DNA from 3 places in the Nocardiopsis sp. NPDC049922 genome. Region 2 is predicted to be linked to each of the others. Evidence: riboswitches for the same ligand, from Rfam matches in the RefSeq annotation. Region 2 holds a riboswitch; each other region holds the start of a gene.
The links. A riboswitch is a leader RNA that binds a small molecule or an ion and turns the genes downstream of it on or off. The one in region 2 is predicted to bind thiamine pyrophosphate.

Region 1: it holds a riboswitch for thiamine pyrophosphate, as region 2 does, so the genes downstream of both, thiO (glycine oxidase ThiO) here and thiC (phosphomethylpyrimidine synthase ThiC) in region 2, are expected to answer to the same signal.
Region 3: it holds a riboswitch for thiamine pyrophosphate, as region 2 does, so the genes downstream of both, AB0I72_RS11830 (ECF transporter S component) here and thiC (phosphomethylpyrimidine synthase ThiC) in region 2, are expected to answer to the same signal.

What each region holds. Positions count from the first base shown of each region.
Region 1 is NZ_JBFAME010000018.1:71,715-79,486, forward strand. It holds gene AB0I72_RS25140 (polyprenyl synthetase family protein) at 1-636, shown strand, start outside; gene AB0I72_RS25145 (DUF418 domain-containing protein) at 760-2,031, shown strand; gene AB0I72_RS25150 (SDR family oxidoreductase) at 2,100-2,993, shown strand; gene thiE (thiamine phosphate synthase) at 3,009-3,671, opposite strand; gene AB0I72_RS25160 (Rv2175c family DNA-binding protein) at 3,734-4,093, opposite strand; TPP riboswitch at 4,213-4,326, shown strand; gene thiO (glycine oxidase ThiO) at 4,324-5,559, shown strand; gene thiS (sulfur carrier protein ThiS) at 5,550-5,765, shown strand; gene AB0I72_RS25175 (thiazole synthase) at 5,768-6,538, shown strand; gene pknB (Stk1 family PASTA domain-containing Ser/Thr kinase) at 6,803-7,772, shown strand, end outside.
Region 2 is NZ_JBFAME010000009.1:272,923-280,694, reverse strand. It holds gene AB0I72_RS18675 (alpha-(1->3)-arabinofuranosyltransferase) at 1-1,956, shown strand, start outside; gene AB0I72_RS18670 (DUF3068 domain-containing protein) at 1,953-2,951, shown strand; gene AB0I72_RS18665 (SOS response-associated peptidase) at 2,962-3,819, shown strand; TPP riboswitch at 3,937-4,050, shown strand; gene thiC (phosphomethylpyrimidine synthase ThiC) at 4,042-5,718, shown strand; gene AB0I72_RS18655 (methyltransferase) at 5,779-6,600, opposite strand; gene AB0I72_RS18650 (sigma-70 family RNA polymerase sigma factor) at 6,950-7,618, shown strand; gene rsrA (mycothiol system anti-sigma-R factor) at 7,615-7,772, shown strand, end outside.
Region 3 is NZ_JBFAME010000005.1:165,353-173,124, reverse strand. It holds gene AB0I72_RS11840 (alpha-1,4-glucan--maltose-1-phosphate maltosyltransferase) at 1-1,844, opposite strand, end outside; gene AB0I72_RS11835 (transglycosylase domain-containing protein) at 2,625-5,117, shown strand; TPP riboswitch at 5,329-5,437, shown strand; gene AB0I72_RS11830 (ECF transporter S component) at 5,540-6,151, shown strand; gene AB0I72_RS11825 (ABC transporter ATP-binding protein) at 6,157-7,710, shown strand; gene AB0I72_RS11820 (energy-coupling factor transporter transmembrane component T) at 7,755-7,772, shown strand, end outside.

The DNA.
Region 1 (7,772 bases), on a different contig from region 2:
GAGATGTACCAGGCCAGCGGGTTCGCGCTGGAGACGCTCCAGGCCGGTCGGCGGCCCTTCGACGCCATGCGCACCGAGGTGATGGCGGGGCAGTACCTCGACACCCTGGAGCAGGTGCGCGGGACCGGAACGCGCGAGGCCGCGCTGCGCGTGATGCGCTACAAGTCGGCCAAGTACACGATCGAGCGCCCGCTGCACCTGGGCGCGGCACTGGCCGGTCGACTCGACGCGCTGGAGGGGGTCTACACCGGCTACGGCCTGCCGCTGGGCGTGGCCTTCCAGCTGCGCGACGACGTCCTCGGGGTGTTCGGCGACCCGGGCACCACGGGCAAGCCCGCCGGGGACGACCTGCGCGAGGGGAAGCGGACCCTGGTCGTGGCCGAGACCCTCGCCCGCGCCGGGCGCGCCGACGCCGACCGGTTCCGCTCCCTGCTGGGCACGCCGGACCTGTCCGCGGAGTCGGTCGAGTGGATGTGCGGACTGATCGCCGACTGCGGTGCGCTCAAGGCGTGTGAGGCGCTCATCGAGGAGTACGCCGGGCAGGCGATGGCCGCCCTGGAGAACCCCGAGCTGGACGCCGACGCCCGCGAGCCGCTGCGTCGGCTCGTGGTGGCCGCCACGTCCCGGACGCACTGAGTACCGGGCCACACGGCCCGAGACGGACGTCGGGGACGAACCCTACGAAAGTAGGTTGCCGCCCGCCGTTCCCACCCGATTGAATCGTCGACAGTCATATCGCGATCACGGGGGGACGTCGTCATGTCTGCGAGAACCGCGTCGAGAGGGCCGGCGGGGGCGGGTGAGCGGGCGCTCGCACCGGACCTGGCGCGCGGTTTCATGCTGCTGTTCATCGCGCTCGCCAACACGGTCTGGTACCTATGGGCGGTGCCGATGGGCGGTCTGGGCGCCCACCCCGAGCCCGAGGGCCCGCTGGACGCGGTCGCGCAGTTCTTCACCATCGTGGCCGTGGACTCGCGCAGCTACCCGATGTTCGCGTTCCTCTTCGGGTACGGGATCGTGCAGCTCGCCACGCGGCAGGAGGCCGCCGGGGCCGACCCCAAGGACGTGTCCGCCCTCCTGCGCCGGCGCAACCTGTGGCTGCTGGCGTTCGGGTTCGTGCACGCCCTCCTGCTGTGGATGGGCGACGTGCTGGGCGCCTACGGCCTGGCCGGTCTGCTGATGTGCTGGCTGTTCCTCCGCCGCAGGGACACCACCCTGCTGGTGTGGGCCGGGGCGATCACGGGCGTCCTGGCGCTGCTGTCGGTCCTCAGTCTCCTGCCGCTCGCGCTGTCGCAGTCCGGTGGGGAGGGCTCGGCGGCGGACTTCATGGGCTCGCTGGCCGAGAACATCGGGAACCCCTCCCTGCTCGGCGCCGCCCTGGGCCGCATCACCGCCTGGCCCCTGATCGTCCTCGGCCAGGGCGTGCTGGGGATGGTGGTCCCCACCGCGATCCTGCTCGGGTTCTGGGCCGCGCGCCGCCGGATCCTGGAGGAGCCCGGACGCCACCTCGTCCTGCTGCGCCGGGTCGCCTTCGGCGGCATCGCCGCGGGCTGGCTGGGCGGCGCCCCGACGGCGCTGACGCAGATCGGGGTCCTGGACTGGTCTCCGGGCGACGCGCTGTCCATGCTGGACGTCACCACCGGCATGATGGGCGGCCTGGGCTACGTCGCGCTGATCGCGCTCATCGCCCACCGGATCCAGCGGCGCGGGCGCGAGCCCGGCGTGGTGCTGACCGCGCTGACCGCCACCGGGCGGCGTTCGCTCTCGTGCTACCTCGCGCAGTCGGTGCTGTGCGCGCCGCTGCTGGCCGCGTGGGGTCTGGGGCTGGCCGCGCACCTGACGTCGTGGAGCATGTTCCTGTTCGCGGCCGGGGTGTGGCTGGTGACCGTGGTGTTCGCCTACGCGCTGGAGCGCACGGGCCGCCGCGGTCCCGCCGAGGTGCTGCTGCGCCGCCTGTCCTACCGGCGTCCCCTCCGGGAGGCGGCCACCGCGCCCTCCGGAGACGAGGACCAAGAGCGCACCACCCGCTGACCGGAAGCCGCAAAAACGCGCGTGCCGTTCGGCGCCCGGCCCGTTCCGATCCCTCAGGATGGGGTGTCATGGGCGACGATCAGATGACAAACCACACCATAGGGGTGACCGGGGCGACCGGGGCCGTCGGCGGACGCGTCGCGGCCCGGATCGCACGGCTCGGGATGGCGCAGCGGCTCATCGTCCGCGACATCAACCGGGCGCCGGAGTACCCGGGCAGCAGCGCGGCGATGGCGGCCTACGAGGACACCACCGACTTCGAGCGCGCCTGCCGCGGGGTGGACACGCTGTTCCTCGTGTCGGCGACCGAGTCGGAGGACCGGATCGACGCGCACACGAGCGCGGTGGACGCGGCGGTCAAGGCGGGGGTGTCGCGGATCGTCTACCTGTCGTTCCTCAGCGCCGGGCCGGCCGCCACGTTCACCTTCGCCCGGACGCACTTCTTCACCGAGGCGCACATCCGGATGTCCGGGGTGGCGCACACCTTCCTGAGACCCAGCCTGTACCTGGACCTGCTGCCGCGCTGGGCGGACGAGCACGGTGTGGTGCGCGGGCCCGCCGGTGACGGCCGGGTCGCCTGGGTGTCGCGCGACGACGTGGCGGACGTGGCGACCGCCGTGCTGACCGACCCGGCGGTGATCGCCGTGTCCGACAACGCGACCCACGACGTCACCGGCCCGGAGGCGCTGACGTTGGGCGCCACCGTGGACAAACTCTCCTCCCTGACCGGCCGCGCCGTCCGGTACGTGCCGGAGACGTGGGAGGAGGCGCTGGAGTCGCGCCGGTCCAGCGGGGCGCCCGAGTGGGCGATCGAGGGGTGGGCGTCGTCCTACGCGGCGATCGCCACCGGGGAGATGGACGTGGTCGCGCCCACCGTTCCGAAGCTGACCGGGCACCCGGCCCAGTCCATCGAGGGGTTCCTGCGGCGCCACCCGAGCGCCCTGTCGCACGTCGCCGTGTGACGCCGCGGGGGACCGCTAGGCGCGGGCGGCCAGACGGGCGCGCAGCTCGGCGGCGGCCGCCCGGGGGTCCTCCGCCTCGGTGATCGCGCGGACGACCACGACCCGGCGGGCCCCGGCGTCGAGCACGCGGTCGATGTTGGACTGGTCGATCCCGCCGATGGCGAACCACGGCTTGTCCGTGTCCAGCGCGGCGGCCCGCTCGACCAGCTCCAGCCCGGCGGCGGGCCGCCCCGGCTTGGTGGGGGTCGCCCAGGTCGGGCCCACGCAGAAGTAGTCGCTGCCGAGCTCGGCGGCGGAGTCGGTCGCGGCGTCGATGTCGTTGTTGGAGCGGCCGATGATCGGGTCCGCGCCGATGATGTCCCGGGCCATGGGGACGGGCAGGTCGCGCTGGCCCAGGTGCAGGACGTCGGCGCGCACCGCGCGGGCGATGTCGGCCCGGTCGTTGACGGCGAGCAGGGATCCGTGCCGCTCGCAGGCCTCCCTGAGCACCTCCAGGGCGGCGATCTCCTCGCGCGCCTCCAGGCCCTTGTCGCGGAGCTGGATGATGTCCGCGCCCCCGGCGAGGGCGGCGTCCGCGAACTCGGCGAGATCGCCGCGCTCGCGCCGGGCGTCGGTGCACAGGTACAGAAGGGATGCGTCCAGGCGCTTGCGCAGGCTGGTTCCGTGGCTGGTCCTCACGCCGCCCAGCCTAGGGCCTGTGCCGTGGTGCGCCCAAGGGGCGGCCCCCCACGGCGCGCCCCTCAGAAGGCCAGGCTCTGCGCCCGGCGACGGACCTCGGTGCCCCGGTTCTCGCGCATGGCCTGGATCGGCGTGCCCGGCAGCGTGTCGTCGGGCGTGAACAGCCAGCGCAGGGCGTCCTCGGTGGAGAAGCCCGCGTCGCTGAGCAGCACCAGTGTCCCCGGCAGGCCCTTGACGAGGTCGTCCCCGTCCAGGAACGCGGCCGGAATGGACAGCTCTCCGGAGCGGACGACGCCCATCATGCGGTTCTCCCGGATCAGCTGCTTGATCCGGTTCGGGCTCACGCCCAGCGGCGCCGCCGCCTGCCTGAGGGTCAGCCACTCGCCGACCAGTGCGTCGATGTCGGATTCGCGTTGTGTCACGTCTCCAATCTGCCACACGGGCGAGGGGCCCGGACACCTTCGTCGGGAGTGCTCGGCGCGTACCCGCGAGATCCCCGTCACCACCCCCGAACCGGGTTGATCTAGGATGAACCCGGAAGCGAACGTCCCGCGGGAGCCGGGTGGACCCGGCTGAGAGGGAGGCTGATCCGGCCTCCGACCGCACGAACCTGATCCGGGTCATACCGGCGAAGGGAGTGGAACCCAGCGCCATGCGCACATCGAACGAGCCCCGCTCCGCGGCGAGTCGTCCTACCAATGACGGCGACCGGGTGGTCGTGGTCGGCGGCGGCCTCGTCGGGCGGGTCACCGCCTGGCGCGCCGCCCAGCGCGGACTGTCCGTCACCCTCGTCGAACCCGACCCCGTCGGCCGTCCCACCCGCGCCCGGGCCTCCTCCGTGGTCGCCGCGGGCATGCTCACCCCCGCCACCGAGGCGGCGTTCGGCGAGGAGCGACTGGTCGAACTCGGCGTCCGGTCGACGGGCATGTACCCCGACTTCGTCGCCGAGCTGGAGCGGGCGAGCGGCGTGCGGGTGGGCTACCACACCACCGGCACGCTCCTGGTCGCCTTCGACCGCGACGACCTCGCCGTCCTCAGCGACCTCCAGGACCTCCAGCGGCGCATCGGCGTCGCCGGCGAGCGCCTGACCAGCCGTGAGTGCCGACGCCTGGAACCCATGCTCGCTCCGTCCGTGCGCGGTGGCCTGCACGCCCCCGACGACCACTCGGTGGACCCCCGGATGGTGCTGCGGGCTCTGGCCGTGGCGGGCGTACGGGCGGGCGTGGCCGAGCTGGCCGACCGGGTCGAGGAGGTCACCGACGGCGGCCCCGGCGGCGCGCCCCTGGGCGTGCGCCTGGCGGACGGCGACGTCCTGCCCACCGACCAGGTGGTCCTGGCGGCGGGGTGCTGGAACGACCGGATCACCGTCCCCGAGCCGGTGGTGCCGCACCTGCGCCCGGTCAAGGGCCAGCTGCTGCGGATGCGCCCGCCCGCCGGGGAGCCGCCCATCGTCGGGCGCACGGTCCGGGGGCTGGTCCGCGGCTTCCCCGTCTACCTCGTGCCGCGCGAGGACGGGGAGGTCATCGTCGGCGCCACCCAGGAGGAGCTGGGCTACGACACGGCGCTGACCGCCGGGGGGCTGTGGCGGGTCCTGCGGGACGCGCGCGAACTCGTCCCGGGCGTCACCGAACTGGAGGTCACCGAGACCTGCGTCGGCCTGCGCCCGGGCTCACCCGACAACGAACCGCTCCTGGGCCCCACCCGGATCCCCGGTGTGCACCTGGCGGGCGGTCACTACCGGCACGGCGTCCTGCTGACCCCGGTCACCGGCGAGGTCATGGCCGAGGCCCTCACCGGCGGCGCCCTGCCGGAGTACGCGCGCGCCTTCGCCGCCGACCGCGAGCTGGGCGGCGGCCACACGAGCACGTGGGAGAAGCAGTGGAACTGATCATCAACGGCGACCGGCGCGAGGTCGCCGAGGACGCCACCGTCGCCGCGGTCGTGCGCGACCTGGCCGCACCGGCGGGCGGGGAGGTCCCGGGCGGCATCGCCGTGGCCGTCAACGACGAGGTGGTGCGCCGGACCGCCTGGGCCGACACGCCCCTGGGCTCCGGCGACCGCGTGGACGTCCTGACCGCAGTGCAGGGAGGCTGACCATGACCGACACCGTGGACGACCCGTTGGTGATCGACGGCGTCTCCTTCGGCTCCCGGCTCATCACCGGCACCGGCGGCGCCCCGTCGATGGAGGTGTTGGAGGAGGCGCTCGTCACGTCGGGGACCGAGCTGACCACCGTGGCGATGCGCCGGGTGACGCCCGGCGCCCAGGGGTCGGTGTGGGACGTCCTGACCCGGAACAAGATCCGCCCCCTGCCCAACACCGCGGGCTGTTTCACCGCCGCCGACGCCGTGCGCACCGCCCGCCTCGGTCGGGAGGCCCTGGGAACCGACTGGGTCAAGCTGGAGGTCGTCGCGGACGAGCACACCCTCCTGCCCGACCCGGTGGAGCTGCTCGACGCCGCCGAACGGCTCGTCGACGAGGGCTTCACCGTTCTCCCCTACACGAACGACGACCCGGTCCTGGCCCGCCGCCTGGAGCAGCTGGGGTGCGCCGCGGTGATGCCGCTGGCCGCGCCGATCGGCTCCGGCCTGGGCATCCGCAACCCGCACAACCTGGAGCTGATCGTCGAACAGGCGGGCGTCCCGGTGATCGTCGACGCCGGGATCGGCACCGCCAGCGACGCCGCCCTGGCCATGGAGCTGGGCTGCGACGCGGTCCTGCTCGCCACGGCGGTGACCCGCGCCCAGGACCCGGTGCGGATGGCGGCGGCCATGCGCGACGCCGTCCGCGCGGGCCGCGCCGCGCGCCTGGCGGGGCGGATCCCGGTCCGCCGACACGCCCAGGCGTCCTCCCCCGCGGTCGATTGACGACGGGCGCCGCCGAGGTCCTCACGGGCGTTTGGCGGCGTCCCGTACCGTGGGTGGGGTACGCGGTGCGAACGGAGCGGCACCGCACGACCGGACACGACCCGCGAACGCCGCCCGTGCAGGAGAATCCGGGCGGCACGACCGCGATCCGCGGGGCGGCCCGGGCGCGAGCTTCCGCTATCGTGTCGGTTCGACACCCGGTGTCGGGTACGCGCCACCGGCCGCGAACGCCCACGCTCCCCGCAGCAAGGACACTACTCCGCCGTGGACATGACGACTTCCGATCCCCTCGTAGGCGCGACGCTGGACCGACGCTACTTCGTCGAGTCCAGGATCGCCGGTGGCGGGATGGCGACCGTCTACGTCGCCCACGACCTGAGGCTCGACCGGCGACTGGCGCTCAAGGTGATGCACCCGTCGCTCGCGCAGGACCCGACGTTCGTCCAGCGCTTCATCAACGAGGCCCACTCCGTCGCCAAGCTCTCCCATCCCAACGTCGTCCAGGTCTTCGACCAGGGTGAGGACCAGGGGCACGTCTTCCTGGCGATGGAGTACGTGCCGGGCCTGACCCTGCGCGACCGGCTCAAGTCGGTCGGCCGTCTGGGCACCCGCGAGGCCCTCCACGTGATGGCCTCCGTGCTCGCCGCGCTGGGCGCCGCCCACCAGGCGGGGATGATCCACCGCGACGTCAAGCCCGAGAACGTCCTCATCACCCACGAGGGCATGGTCAAGGTGGCCGACTTCGGTCTGGCCCGGGCCGTGGAGCAGTCCAACCAGGGACTCACCCGCACCGGCACCCTCATGGGCACGGCGGCCTACCTCGCGCCCGAGCAGATCGAGCAGGGCGTGGCCGACGCCCGCACGGACGTCTACGCCGCGGGCATCATGCTCTACGAGCTGCTCACCGGCAGTCAGCCGCACACCGGCGAGACGCCGATCGCCATCGCCTACCAGCACGTGACCGAGGACGTGCCGCGTCCCTCGCACTACCTTCCGAGGCTGGCCCCGGAGGTCGACGACCTCGTCACCAAGGCCACCGAACGCGACCCGCGGTACCGGCCGAGCAACGCCGGCCAGTACCTGGCCAGGGTCCTGGAGGTGCTTCAGGGACTGCCCGAGGACGAGGGGGGCGCCCAGGGCCCGCTGGCGCCCGTCGCGCCGTCGGGTGCGACGACGGCCGCCGTGACCGCGCCGCAGCTCATCGCCGGGGGCGCCGGACCGGGCACCGGGAACG
Region 2 (7,772 bases):
GGCCGGACCTCGACCCTGCGCGTGCGCGTGGACGAGCTGGCCTGGGAGCCGGAGTACCGGTTCGGCACCCGCGTGGGCATCACCTCCCTGTCCCTGCCGGGGCTGGAGGCCGCCCGCACCCTGCGCGTGCCGGGGCCCGCCGACGCCGACACCCTGCTGTTCACCGGCTCCACCGGCACCGCGCCCGGGTGCATGGAGGGCTCGCACGTGTGGGTGTGCAACTCCCGGTTGGAGGTCCAGGGCGAGGACGCCAGCCGCCTGGACCGGACGTTCGAGCTGTCGGCCGCCTCGGCGGCGGGCGCGCACCGGGTGTCCGGCGAGGTGGTGCTCACTGACCCGCGCGAGGCGGAGAACGCCGCCAACCGCGCCGGCGGCCACCCGCGCGTGACCGCCTCCTCCACCGCCGTGGAGCACCCCGCCGCGATGGGCCGGGGCACGCTCGACGACGACGATTCCACCGTCTGGTACCCGGACCCGGAGGAGAAGCACCCCTGGCTCGACATCGAGCTCGGCGAGCCGACGGCACTCGACCACCTGGAGGTGTCCTTCCCCCGCGCCGACAGCGTGCTCCGGCCGATCCGGGTCACCGTCGAGGGCGGCGACACCGTGCGCGAGGGCTGGCTGGACGGCAGCGGCCGGGTCGACTTCGCCGAGCTCACCGCCGACTCGCTGCGCGTGACCTTCGAGCGTCCCGAGGGCCAGGACCTGGAGATCGGCACCATCACGCTGCCCGGAGTCGACCCGGTGGACCCGCTGCCCGAGGGCGACGCCGCCACCGCCTGCGGCCTGGGCCCCATGCTGCGCGTCAACGGGCGGCGCGTGGAGACCCGGATCACCGAGGGCACGCTCGCCGACCAGCTCACCGGGCGTCCGCTGCGCTACGAGAGCTGCACCGACCTCGACCTGGCCGAGGGGGAGAACCGGATCGTCGTCGACCCGGGCAACCGCTACGACGTGCGTTCGGCCCTGGTCGAGGGGGACACGTCCCTGGCCGACCGGGAGCCGGTCGAGACGGCCGAGGTCGAGCGGGTGCACGCGTGGGGACCGGGTGAGCGCCGCTTCGACGTCTCCGTCGACGAGGAGAGCCTGCTCGTCGTCAACGAGAACTTCAACGAGGGCTGGGAGGCGACCCTGTCCGGCACCGAGGGGACGCTGGAGCCGGTCCGGCTGGAGGGCTGGAAGCAGGGCTGGGTGCTCCCGGCGGGCAGCCGGGGCACGGTGACGCTGACCTATGTGCCCGACACCTCCTACCAGGCCACGCTCGCGGTCGGCGCCGGGCTGGCCGGGCTCCTGGTGGTCCTGGCGGTGTGGCCCCGGCGGCTCGTGCCCGCCAGGCTCGCGGGCCCGCTCGCGCGCGCGGCCGGATCGACGGGACGCGGCGGACGCCCGCTGCCCGCCGCCGGACCCGGCTGGCTGAGTCGGTGGGCGGTCCTGCCCCTCGGCCTGGCCTACGGCGTGTGGGTGGCGGGCGCGGCCGGAGCCGCCGTGGTCGGGGTGATCCTGCTGTGCGTCTGGTGGCTCGGCCGACGGGCGCCCAAGGGGCTGCGGCACGCCCGGCCGGGGCGGCCGTCGCTCGGCGGGCGCGCGCTGCCCCACCTGGCCGGTCCGTGGACGGTCGCGGTCTCGCTCGCCCTGGCCGGGGTGGCGATGGCCGTCGGCACGCACCTCGCGCTGTACATGCCCTTCCACGACGTCACGGAGGTGTTCGGGGGAGCGCTGCGCGGCTGGGTCGCCCAGGCGCTGTGCCTGCCCGCCCTGACCCGGCTCGTCCTCGCGCTCGGCCAGCGCGGGGAGGACGGCCCCGAGCCCGTCACGGCCCGGGGCCGGGCCGCCGAAGGGCGTCGCGCCGTGCCGTTCGACCAGCCCGCGTACCCGGCCGGGACGGCCGCCGCCAACGGGCACGGGAACGGATCCGCGCCCGCGCCGGACGCCGACGTCGAGGAGGCCCGCACATGAGCGCACCGGTTGAGGCGTCCCGGGGGACCTTCCTCGTCGCCCTGGGCGCCTTCCTGCTGACGCTGGCCGCCCTCCTGCCCCTCTACGTGCACGACCGCGTCGCACTCCTGCCCGCATCCGCCGAGTTCGAACTCCGGATGGTCGACGAGGACGCCGCCTACCTCGACGCGGCCACCTGGTCGTTGCGGCAGGGCGTCGAGGTCCGGCGGGTCACCCGGATCGACGCCACCCCGCACGGCGGCGACTGGTCGGCGTGGGAGATGTCCGTGGACGTCTCGACCCCCGAGCGGATGATCGACCACTGGAGCCGCCGCGTCATCGTCGACCGCGTGACCGGCCGCGCCGTCAACTGCTGCGGCGAGCACGTCAACGGCGACCGGGCCATCCGGCAGGCCGGGCTCGTCCTCCACTGGCCCGCGGGCGCCCCCGCCGAGGACGTCACCCACTACGACGCCGAGGTCCGCTCGGCCCCGCTCCTGGAGTACGACGGCGCCGACCAGGTCGCCGGGATCCCCGTCCGCCGCTACGTCCAGACGATCGACGCCACCCAGGTTCCCGACTCCGCCCGGTCGGTGCCCGCGGCGCTGTTCACGGCCGACGCCGAGGGCACCGTCACGGCGGCGCGCTGGGTGGAGATCACCCGCACCTACTGGGTCGAGCCCGTCAGCGGCCTGGTCGTCAACGCCCAGGAGACCCGCGCCGAGCGCCTCCGCCCGCGCGGAGGGGGCGGCGAGGTCGGGCTGCTGTCGGCCGAGCTCACCCTGTCCGAGGGGCAGGTGACCACCCTCGCCGAACAGGCGCGCGTCCGGGCCTTCCTGCTCACCGCCCTCGACACCTGGGCGCCCTGGATCCTCGTGCCCCTGGGCGGTCTGGCGGTGCTGGCCGGTCTCGTCCAGGCGTGGCGGACCCGCGAGACCGCCCATCGACGCAGGCGCGACCTGGACGAACACGGTGACCGGGTCGGCGGCCTCGGGGAGGCGCGGGACAGGCCGTAGGATCGTGCGCATGTGCGGTCGCTATGCCCAGTCCCGGAACGTGCACCAGCTCCAGCTCGCCTTCGACCTCCCCGAGGAGACGATCGCCGAGGAGGCCGACCCCCGGGCGTGGCCCCCGCTGCACGACCTGCCGCCGGACTACAACGTCTCCCCGGGCAAGCCGGTGTACGCCGTGCTCGGCCCGCCGCCGCGCGGCGCCGAGGCCGACGACGAGCCCGCCGGGCCGCGCCACCTGCGCACCCTGCGCTGGGGGCTGGTCCCGTCGTGGGCCAAGGACCGCAACGTCGGCTACCGGATGATCAACGCCCGCGGCGAGACCGTCGCCGACAAGCCCGCCTTCCGCGCGGCCTTCCGCCGCCGCAGGTGCCTGCTGCCCGCCGACGCCTACTACGAGTGGCAGCTCATCGGGGCCGACGGCCGCGCCGAGGCGGGCACCTCGCCCGCGACCGACCCCCAGCACCGCAAGCGCAAGGCCCGATCCGCCAAGAAGCCGTTCGCCGTCCACTACGACGACCGCGAGCCGCTGGCCCTGGCCGGGATCTTCGAACGCTGGCGCGACCCGGAGGCCGACGAGAACGACCCCGCCGCCTGGCTGTGGACCTGCGCGGTCATCACCACCGAGGCCGCGCCCGGACTCGCCCACATCCACGACCGCATGCCCGTCATCGTCCCCCGGCGGGACTGGGCGACCTGGCTCGACCCCGACTCCGGCGCGGACGACCTCGCCCACGTCATGGCCGGGACGCCGGTCGACCGGTTCGCGATCGACGAGGTCTCCACCGACGTCAACAGCATCAAGAACAACGGCCCCGAACTCCTCACCCCCGTGTCCGCCACGGAGGATGACGCGCCGGACACACTTTTCTGACCCGGGGGCGGCTGGACACGGCCCGGGGACCTCTGTGTATGGTGTGCGAGGCCACACGGCCACGCGCCCCGTACGGGGCGCACGCACGTCACTCATCCCATCCCCGACGTGCGCACATGTGAATACCGCGGGAGCTCGCGCCATGGCGGGCTGAGAGGGCGGCTCAACGGTGTCGCCGACCGCAGAACCTGTTCGGGTAATTCCGACGTAGGGAGGCATGCCATGACGGCTACGGACAGCCGCGCCACGAGTTCCACCGCCGACGAGCACCAGGTGACCACGGGTCCCATCATGGGATCACGGAAGGTCTACCGTGAGATCGACGACCCCGCCGGTTTCACGCTCCGCGTCCCGCAGCGCCGGGTGGAACTGAGCAACGGCAGCCACTTCGACCTGTACGACACGTCAGGTCCGTACACCGACTCCACCGCCGACATCGACGTCCACCGGGGCCTGCCCGGCACGCGGCAGGAGTGGATCGACGCCCGCGAGCCCGTCGACGGAGCGGTCACCCAGCTGGCCTACGCCAAGGCCGGGATCATCACCCCCGAGATGCGGTTCGTGGCCGCCCGCGAGCACATGGACCCCGAGTTCGTGCGCCAGGAGATAGCGATCGGGCGCGCGGTCATCCCCGTCAACCGCAGGCACCCGGAGTCCGAGCCGACCATCATCGGCAAGAACTTCCTGGTGAAGATCAACGCCAACATCGGCAACTCCGCGGTCACCTCCTCCGTGCCCGAGGAGGTCGAGAAGATGGTGTGGGCCACCCGCTGGGGCGCCGACACCGTGATGGACCTGTCGACCGGCAGGCGCATCCACGAGACCCGCGAACGGATCCTGCGCAACTCGCCGGTCCCGATCGGCACGGTCCCCATCTACCAGGCCCTGGAGAAGGTCAACGGCGACCCCACCAAGCTGAGCTGGGAGATCTACCGCGAGACCATCATCGAGCAGGCCGAGCAGGGCGTCGACTACATGACCGTCCACGCCGGCGTGCTGCTGCGCTACGTGCCGCTGGCGGCCCGGCGCGTCACCGGGATCGTCTCGCGCGGCGGTTCGATCATGGCCGCGTGGTGCCTGGCCCACCACAAGGAGAGCTTCCTCTACACCCACTACGAGGAACTCTGCGAGATCCTGCGCGAGTACGACATCACCTTCTCCCTCGGTGACGGTCTGCGGCCCGGCTCGATCGCCGACGCCAACGACGAGGCCCAGTTCGCCGAGCTGCGCACCCTGGGCGAGCTCACCCACATCGCCCGCGCGCACGACGTGCAGGTGATGATCGAGGGACCGGGCCACGTGCCGATGCACAAGATCGCGGAGAACGTGCGCCTGGAGGAGGAGCTGTGCGGCGAGGCGCCGTTCTACACGCTCGGCCCCCTGGCCACCGACATCGCCCCCGGCTACGACCACATCACCTCCGCCATCGGCGCCGCCCAGATCGGCTGGCACGGCACGGCGATGCTGTGCTACGTCACCCCGAAGGAGCACCTGGGCCTGCCCAACCGGGACGACGTCAAGACCGGTGTGGTCACCTACAAGCTCGCCGCGCACGCCGCCGACCTGGCCAAGGGCCACCCCCGGGCGCAGGAGTGGGACGACGAGCTGTCCAAGGCGCGGTTCGAGTTCCGCTGGCAGGACCAGTTCCACCTGTCGCTGGACCCGGAGACGGCGCAGTCCTTCCACGACGAGACGCTGCCCGCCGAACCGGCCAAGACCGCGCACTTCTGCTCCATGTGCGGGCCGAAGTTCTGCTCGATGAAGATCTCCCAGGACGTGCGCAGGTACGCCGAGGAGAACGGCCTGGACACCGTCGAGGCGATCGAGCGGGGCATGGCCGACAAGTCCGAGGAGTTCGCGGCCTCGGGCAACCGGGTGTACCTGCCGCTGGCGGACTGACGCGGCACGGGGGCGGCGCCCGCGCCGGGCGCCACCCCCGTGGTCCGGGGGTACCGGGCCCTATCCCGGCTTGCGCGCGCTGGCCAGCAGGTGCACGCCCACGTAGTCGTCGGACTCGGTGGCCCGCGTCTCCATCTCCACCAGGCGGCTCATCGACCTCGGGTCGCGGGCGAGCATCCCCTCGACCGTGGACGGCGACAGCACCGTGCGCGGCTTGATCCACTCCAGTTCGAGTCCGGCGTCGGCCAGGGTGTCGGCGAGCTGCTCGGAGGTGAAGCAGCGCGTGATGGACCCGTCCGGCCAGGGCACCAGCAGGACGTCGGCGCTGGGCGCGTGGCTCAGCTCGGGCCAGCAGTCCTGTTCGGCCAGCAGCGCCATCCCGAGCACCACGGAGTCCACGCACACGAGCGCGCGTCCCCCGGGCCGCAGCACCCGCGCGATCTCCGCCACCGACGACTCCGTGGCCAGGTGCCGCGACAGCACGCGGTTGTCGGCGATGACCCCGTCGAAGACCTCGCAGGCGAACGTGCGCAGCAGCGTCGAGTCGCCCACCACCCGGCGCAGCCGACCCCGCGGGGCCGGACGGGGCACGCTCGCGTGCCCGTTCACCAGGGTCAGCGGTTGGCGCACCGCCATGTCCTCGGACGGCAGCAGCGTCACCACGTCGTGCCCGGCGGCCACGGCGCGGTGCGTGCCCTGGAAGTCCGGGCTGGACAGGTCGAGCAGACGGGCGGGCGCGGGCGGGAGCCAGCGGGTGATCTGCGTCTCCGCGACGGCCCAGTAGAAGCGCCAGTAGTCCGACAAGCGGTCGGGGGCGGCGAACTGGGCGGCCGGGGATCGGGGGCGGTCGGATGCCGGGGTCGAGGACGGTCGCACGTGCACTCCTCTCCCATCCTTGTGTGGTCCTACCCGCACTCTCCCATGCCCTACCTCCGCTGATACAGCCAAACGACAAAGTTCACCGGTGGGTGGCCGGGTCCTCCCCGCCCGGCCGGAATCAGGTCGCGCGGAGCGTTGTTGTCACCGACACCGCGCGGGACGTCGAGGATGCCCGAGGGCGCGGATCGGACGTGGGGAGGGTACTTCGGACATGTCGACCGCCAGCGCGTGCCTGGAGCGCGAGGAGACCGCGGCCACGCCACGTGGCGCCGGTGCGCGGGTCCTGGGGCTGGAGCCGTATCGTGGGGATATGGATGCTCCAGCCGGGACCAGCGCAGGGAGGCCGACGGGCTTGGAAGAGGGCCAGGAGACAGCACGTGAGCGGGAGGAGCGCTTCGAGAGGGACGTGCTTCCCTTCCTCGACCAGCTCTACTCCGCGGCGCTGCGGATGACCCGTAACCCCGCCGACGCGGAGGACCTCGTTCAGGAGACGTTCGCCAAGGCGTTCGGTTCGTTCCACCAGTTCAAACAGGGGACGAACCTCAAGGCGTGGCTGTACCGCATCCTCACCAACACCTTCATCAACTCCTACCGCAAGAAGCAGCGGGAACCGAAGCAGGCGGGGACCGAGGACGTCGAGGACTGGCAGCTGGCGCAGGCCGCCTCGCACACGGCCGTGGGGCTCAAGTCGGCCGAGGCGGAGGCGCTCGAGCACCTGCCCGACACCGACGTCAAGCGGGCGCTCCAGGAGCTGCCCGAGGACTTCCGGATCGCGGTGTACCTCGCCGACGTCGAGGGCTTCGCGTACAAGGAGGTCGCCGAGATCATGGGCACGCCGATCGGGACCGTCATGTCCCGGTTGCACAGAGGGCGCCGCCAGCTCCGGACCCTGCTGGAGGAGTACGCGGTGGACCGCGGTTTCCTTCCGACGGCGAGGGCCACGGCCTCCGCCGTCGCGTCGGGCGCGTCCGCGGGAGGTCGGGGACAGGCGAACGGGTCGGATCGAGGAGATCGGCAATGAGCGGCGGCCACGGCAAGGACAGCGAGACACCCTGTAGCGAGGTGCTCGACAAGCTGTACACCTACATCGACGGTGAGCTCGAAGAGGGCAACTGCGAGCAGATCCGGGAGCATCTGGACGACTGCGCGCCCTGTCTCGACGAGTACGGCCTGGA
Region 3 (7,772 bases), on a different contig from region 2:
CAGGTGCGGCCGATGGACGGCAGGTCCAGGTGCACCGTCGCCTCGCGTGCGTGGTGCGGGTCGAGGTTGACGACCCCGATGACCAGGTCGTCGGGGTCACCCGGGCGCTCGGCGGGCCGGTGCTTGGAGAAGCAGAGCAGCTCGGGCTGGTCGACGTGGTGGAACCGGAGGCCGCGCAGTTCGCGCAGGGCCGGGTGCTCGCGGCGCAGGCGGTTGAGCGTGCTGATCAGCCCGGTCAGCGTCGTCCCCGAGGCCTCGGCGGCCGCCCAGTCGCGTGGCCGGTACTGGTACTTCTCCGAGTCCAGGTACTCCTCGCCGCCGGGCGCGGCGGGCACGTTCTCGCACAGTTCGAACCCGGAGTAGATCCCCCAGGTCGGCGAGAGCAGGGACGCCAGGACGGCGCGGACGGCGAAGGCGGGCCGTCCGCCCTGCTGGAGGTAGGCGTGCAGGATGTCGGGCGTGTTGGCGAAGAGGTTCGGGCGCAGGTAGTGGGCGGTCTCCTGGCTGAGTTCGGTGAGGTAGTCCTGGATCTCCTCCTTGCCGTTGCGCCAGGTGAAGTAGGTGTAGGACTGGTGGAAGCCCACCTTGGCCAGGGTCCGGAGCATGGCCGGGCGGGTGAAGGCCTCGGCCAGGAACAGGACGTCGGGGTGCTCGCGGGCGACGTCCGCCAGCAGGCGCTCCCAGAAGGCGACCGGCTTGGTGTGCGGGTTGTCGACCCGGAAGATCCGCACGCCGTGGTCGATCCAGTGCCGTACCACCCGCAGGACCTCGGCGTGGATGCCGTCGGGGTCGGTGTCGAAGCACAGCGGGTAGATGTCCTGGTACTTCTTGGGCGGGTTCTCGGCGTGGGCGATGGAGCCGTCGGCGCGGCGGGCGAACCAGTCGGGGTGCTCGGTGACCCACGGGTGGTCGGGGGAGCACTGCAACGCCAGGTCCAGCGCGATCTCCAGGCCGTGCTCGGCCGCCTCGGCGACGAACGCGTCGAAGTCGGCGAGGGTGCCCAGATCGGGGTGGACCGCGTCGTGGCCGCCGTCGGCCGACCCGATCGCCCAGACCGACCCGGGTTCGCCCGGCGCCGCGGTCAGGGCGTTGCCCGCCCCCTTGCGGTGCGTGGCGCCCACGGGATGGATGGGCGGCAGGTAGACGACGTCGAAGCCCATGTCCGCGATGGCGGGCAGTCGCTTGGCGGCGCTGGCGAAGGTGCCGGAGCGTTCGTGGCCGGGGGCGGTGTCGACCTGGGCGCCCTCGGACCGCGGGAAGAACTCGTACCAGGAGCCGAAGAGCGCGCGTTCGCGGTGCACGGCCACCTGCGTCCGCCTGGAGCGGGTGACCAGTTGCCGGATCGGGTGGGCCGCCATCGCCTCGACGACCTCGGGCGTCACGGCGGCGAACCGTTCCATGGGTGGGAGCGAGGTGTCGCGCAGGGCCTTGGCGGTCCTGGTCAGCACCGGGTCGCGGGGGACGCGGCGGCCCGCGCGCGCGAGGAGGCGGGCGCCCTCCTCCAGCATGACGTCGGTGTCCTGGTCCAGTGGGAGTTTGACCCGGGCGGCGCGGTGCCAGGTGGTGAAGGGGTCGGTCCACGCCTCGACCGAGAACGACCACGTGCCCTCGCGGGGCAGGCTGACCTCGGCTTCGTGGCGGTCGGTGCCGGGGACGCGTTCGCGCATGGGCACGAGCGCCTCGCGGCGGCCCTCGGGCGAGTGGAGGACCACCCCGGCGGCGAGGGAGTCGTGGCCCTCGCGGATGACCGTCGCGGCCACGGTGAAGCGTTCTCCGGGAACGGCTTTCACGGGACCGAGATCGTTGTCTGGAGAGATGTCAAGTATGGGCAGGCGTCCGATCACTGGCTACACCGTCATTGTCGTGGTTCGGGCGTTATGGGCAGTGGGTGGCTGGGTCCCGAGTGGAAATAACGTGCTGTTAATACAACGAAAGGCAGGGTTAACGAAGAGTCCGGACAAAACTGTCCGGATTACGGCTTCGGTGCCCTCCGCTGTCTATCGTCTGCCCTCTTGTGGGGTTTGGCGGAGTGTCGGGGCCGGATAATTTATGTGATCCTCATCACACTGGCTGTTCGGGCTCATGCCTGGTATTTGGCTGGTTTCACCTGGGCAAACCTCGCAAACGGGGCATAGGGCAACGGCGAATGCGGGGGTCTCTGTGGGGGGTTCGTGGAGTTCTCTGGAGATAAGTCGGAAAACTCCACGGTCATGTTGGACTCCGGGCCGCCCTGGGTAGGGATGATGGAATGCGGCCCTGGTTCGGTGGGTCCTATTCCGGACATCCCCAGCGGTCCGGCGTGTCCCCCCTGGGAGCGTTTGCATCGGATTCGGTCGGATGCGGGGCGCCCCGGTGTCGGATTCCTCTTGATGTCGAGTCTTTTCGTGGCCACTTCGCGGCGATGATGTGGTTTTGTTGGCTTGCGCTACCTATGGTCGATCTGCGCGTTTTGCCATGGATTGAGGAAGCTTTTCATGGACACGCCGGAGACGCCGGTCCGCCCTTTGCGGTCGCCCTGGGAGGGTGGTCGGCGCGGAGCTCGTGACCCGTCGTGCGCGGCGCGAGCCAACACGGCGTGAGGGGGCGACGTGGCGGGATCGAGGGGGAGGGGAGCAGCGCGCGCGGTGAGGCCGCGCGCGCTGGCGCGACTGCTCGGTGTGTCGGTGCTCGCCGGGGCGCTGGCGGCGGCCCTGGTCCTGCCCTGGGCCGGGGCGCTGGGCGTCCTCGGCCGCGACACCGCCGCGCTCTTCATGGCGATGCCCGCCGACCTGGAGGTGCCCCACCTGTCGGAGCGGGTCGTGCTCACCGACGTCGACGGGCGGCCGTTCGCCGAGATCGCCGAACGCGAGCGCGAGGTGGTCTCCCTCGACGAGGTCAGCCCCTGGGTCCCCGCCGCCCTCCTCGCCATTGAGGACGACCGATTCCACGACCACCACGGCTTCGACCCGCGCGGTGTCCTGCGGGCGGCGCTGCTCACCGCCCTGGGCGACACGCAGGGCGGGTCCACGCTCACCCAGCAGTACGTGAAGAACCTGCTCATCGAGTCCGCGGACACCGAGGAGGAGGCGGCCCGGGCGAGCGAGCGCAGCCTGGCGCGCAAGCTGGTCGAACTTCGGTACGCCGTGGGTCTGGAGCGGCGGCTGACCAAGGACGAGATCCTGGAGGGCTACCTCAACCTCGCCTACTTCGGCGCGGGCGCGCACGGGATCGAGATCGCGGCGCGGCGGTACTTCTCGGTGCCCGCCGCCGACCTGGACCCGGGGCAGGCGGCGACGCTGGTCGGCCTGGTGCGGGCGCCCTCCTACTACGACCCGCTGACCAACCCGGAGGCCGCCCGGAAGCGGCGTGACCTCGTCCTGGAGCGGATGGTGGCCGTGGGGCGGATCAGTCGGGCCGAGGCCGACGGGTACCTGGCGCGGGACCTCGGGCTGGCGCCGACACCGCGCGGCGGGAGCTGCTACCACAGCGCGTATCCGTTCTTCTGCGACTACGTCACGCGCTGGCTGCTGCGCACGGACGTGCTCGGCGACACCGAGGAGGAGCGGCGGGCGGTGCTGCGCCAGGGCGGCATCGGCGTGCGGACCACGCTCGACCCGCGGACGCAGGCCGCGGCCCAGGAGGCGGTCGACCGGCACGTGCCGAGCGACGGGTCGACGCGGTTCGCCGCCGAGGCGGTGGTCGAGCCCGGGACCGGGCGGGTGCGGGCGCTCGCCCAGAACCTGCGGTACGGGTTCGACGAGACGGACCCGGGCACGACCGCGATCAACCTCGCGGTGGACCGGCGCGACGGCGGCACCACCGGCTACCAGGCGGGATCGACGTTCAAGACGTTCACCCTCGCCGCCGCGCTGGACGCCGGAATGGGCTACGGGACGAGTTTTCGGTCGCCCGGAACCATCTCGATCAGCGGGCTGAGGAACTGTGACGGCGGCCGGATGGAACCGTGGGACGTGCGCAACGTGGGGGAGGGTTCTTCTGGGTCGCACACCATGGTCAGCGCGACGCGGGGGTCGGTGAACACCTATTTCGCGCAGCTCCAGCGGAGGGTGGGCCTGTGCGAGACGGCGACGATGGCCGAGCGCGCGGGTGTGCACCGGGCCGACGGGGAGCCGCTGGGGGTGTGGAGCTCGTTCACGCTGGGGGACCAGGAGGTCTCACCGCTGACCCTGGCCGCCGCCTACGCCACGTTCGCCGCCCGGGGAGTGCACTGCGTGCCGGTGCCGGTCACGGCCGTGGTCATCGACCGGTCGGGTACGGGCGACGACGAGGAGATCCCGGTCGAGGCCGAGTGCGAGCGCACGGTGGACCAGCGGGTGGCCGACGGGGTGAACCACCTCCTCCAGGAGCCGTTCGACGGCGGGACCGCGAACGGGCTGGGCATCGGCCGTCCGGCGGCGGGCAAGACGGGGACGACCGACGGGGCCGCCTACGCGTGGTTCGCGGGGTACACGCCGAACCTGGCGGCGGCGGTCGCGGTCGGCGACGTGCGCGGCGGCGAGCGGCACCCGCTCCAGGGCGTGACCATCGGCGGCCGGTACTACGGGATCGTCTACGGGGGGACGCTGCCGGGCCCGATCTGGCGGGACACGATGAGCGGGGCGACCGCGTCGCTCCCGGCGGAGGGGTTCGCGGCCTCGCCCGAGGCCTATGGCGCCCCGGACGCCCAGCCGTTCGACGATGGGGGCGACGGTGATTCCGGGCGCGCCGAGAGGAGCGGGGTTTTCGACGAGGGTGGGGCTCCTGGGGATGCTGAGCCCTCAGGGAACGCTGGCAACGCTGAGCATCCGGAAAGTGCTGGTGGTGCTGAGCCCCCGGAAAGTGCTGGCAACGCTGGTTCCACGGAGGGTGCTGGTGGTGTCGAGCCCCCGGAAAGTGCTGGCAACGCTGATTTCGCGGAGGGTGCTGGTGGTGCTGAGCCCTCAGAGAGCACTGGGGAGACCGAGAACAGCGGAGAAACGGGAGACACCGGGGGTGCCGAGGCGTCCGAGGGCGGTCAGAGCGGCACCGGGGACGCCAGCGACGCAGGAGACGAGGACCCCTCGGAGGATGCCGATGGTCTCGGCGGTGCTGGGGAAGCCGAGGGCGACACGCGGAGCGAGGGATCCGCGGGCGGTTGAAGCCGGGGACGGCTGTGAGGTCCGTGAACTGGGTGGCTTTTCCGGAGCGCGGCGCACGCGTGCCGCGGGGCGCCGGGGAGCGCGGGACCGCCGTGGCGGCCGGGCTCGCGGGCGTTCGTCGGCGACGACGGGCGGCCCTCGTCGGGGGCGGCTGGCGGCGTGTGCCGGGTGGTGCGTGTCACCACCAGGCAGTACGTCCCGCATAATGGTGCATAACCGACAGGGGAGCGCATGAGCGCTGAGAGTGCGGCACCGTCGCCGCAGACCCTTACACACCTGATCTGGGTCATGCCAGCGAAGGAAGTCGTAGGAACCGCCGCCGGTGGCGTGTGTCCCGCGCACCGGCACGAGTCCGGTGCGCGCCGCGCGCGGCCGGAGGCGCTCTTGGCCGCGACCCCTCGTCACCCGACGAAGGGACAGGAATGAGCACCGACACCACCAAGTCCGGCTTCTGGCAGGACGTCCTCACCCGGCTGCGCGGCTGGCGGACGGTCGACATCGTGGTCGCCGCCGTCATCGGCGTCGCCATCGGCGTTGTCTTCTGGCTGTGGAACATCGTGTGGACGGTCACCACGCCGCTGTTCGTGGGCTTCCCGCCCGGACAGGCCGTCGTCTACGGCATGTGGCTGATCTCCGGCGTGCTGGGCGGACTCATCATCCGCAGGCCCGGCGCCGCCCTCCTCACCTCGATCGCCGCCGCCTCCGTCTCGGCGGTGCTCGGCACCCAGTGGGGGATCATGGTGATCCTCGACGGCACCCTCCAGGGCATCCTGCCCGAGCTGGTCTTCCTCGCCTTCGGCTACCGCCGCTGGGGCATGGGCGTGGCCGTGCTCGCCGCAGCCGTCGCCGGGATCTCCCCCGCCATCCGCGACAACATCACCTACAACGTCGCCTGGCCGCTGGAGTTCAAGCTCGCCTACGGCCTCATCGTCATCGCCAGCGCCGCCGTCATCGCCGGTGTCGGCGCCCGCCTCATCACCACGGCGCTCGCCCGGACCGGCGCGCTGGCCCCCTTCCCGTCGGCCAAGGGCTGACCGGGGTGGGCTCTCGTACGGCGGGAGGCCCCGGCGCGCGCGTCGAACTCTCCGGTTGGGGCTGGCGTCACTCCGGTCGCCGGGCGCACGCGCTGCGCGGCGTGGACCTGACGGTCGAACCCGGCGAACGTGTGCTGCTGCTCGGCGCCTCGGGCGCGGGCAAGTCGACCCTGCTGCACTCGCTCGCCGGGCTCACCGGCGCCGACAGCGCCATCAGCGGCGACCAGGAGGGCACGCTCCTGGTGGACGGCGAACCCGCCGACCGGCGTCGGGGCGTGGTCGGCCTGGTCAGCCAGGACCCCGAGACCCAGCTCGTGATGGCCCGCGCCGGGGACGACGTCGCCTTCGGGTTGGAGAACCTGGGCGCGGCCCCGGACCGGATCTGGCCGCGCGTCGACGGCGCCCTGGCCGAGGTCGGCTTCCCGTACGGGCGGCGCCACTCGACCGGGGCCCTGTCCGGCGGCGAGAAGCAGCGCCTGGTCATCGCCGGGGCGCTGGCCATGCGCCCGCGACTGCTCCTGCTCGACGAACCGACCGCCAACCTGGACCCGGCCGGCGCCGCACTGGTGCGCGGCGTGCTCCAACGGCTGTTGGCCGAGACCGAGGCGACGCTCGTCCTGGTCGAGCACCGCGTGGCCGACGTCGTGGACCTGGTCGACCGAGTGGTCGTCCTGGAACCGGGCGGCGGAGTGATCGCGGACGGCGCGCCCCAGACGGTCTTCGCGGAGCACGGACGCGCCCTGGCCGACCAGGGCGTGTGGATCCCCGGGAACGAGCCCGAGCCCGACCTCTCCCCGGCCCCCGGCGGCACGACGCTGCTCGAGGCGGTCGGCGTCGCCGCGCGCACCCCGGTCGAACTGGGCGCGCGGTCGGCGCCCCCGCGCACCGTGCTGGCGGGGGTCGGCCTCGCCGTCGAGGCCGGGACCGCCACCGCGCTGACCGGGCCCAACGGCGCGGGCAAGTCGACGCTGCTGATGCTGCTGGCCGGACTGAGTAAGCCGTACCGCGGCGCCGTGCACCCGCGCGGCCCGCTCGCCGAGGTCGACCGGCGCCCGCTGCGGCGCTGGCCCGCGCGCCGACTGGCGCGGCACGTCGGCACGGTCTTCCAGCACGCCGAGGACCAGTTCGTCACGCCCACGGTGCGCGAGGAGCTGCTCTTCGCCCCGCTGCGGGCGGGGATGGACCGGGGCGCGGCCGACGCGTGGGTCGACGAGCTGCTGGAGCGGCTCCGGCTGACCAGGCTCGCCGACGTGCACCCCTACACCCTCTCCGGAGGGGAGAAGCGACGGCTGTCGGTGGCCACCGCGCTCAGCTCGGGCCCCGCGCACGCGCCGGACGTCCTGACGCTGGACGAGCCGACCTTCGGCCAGGACACCCGGACCTGGACGGAGCTCGTGGAGCTGCTGGGCGCGCTGCGCGCCGAGGGGCGGGCCGTCGTCATGGCCACCCACGACGAACTGCTGCTCCGGCACCTGACCGACACACGGGTACGGGTGGCGGACGGCGGCGTGGCGCCCGTGGACGCGGTCGCCGCCGACCCGGAAGGGGGGACCGCGTGAGCGCGCGGAAGGAGCGTCCCGCGCAGGCGACGGCGGGCGACACCATGACCCTGGACGTGCCC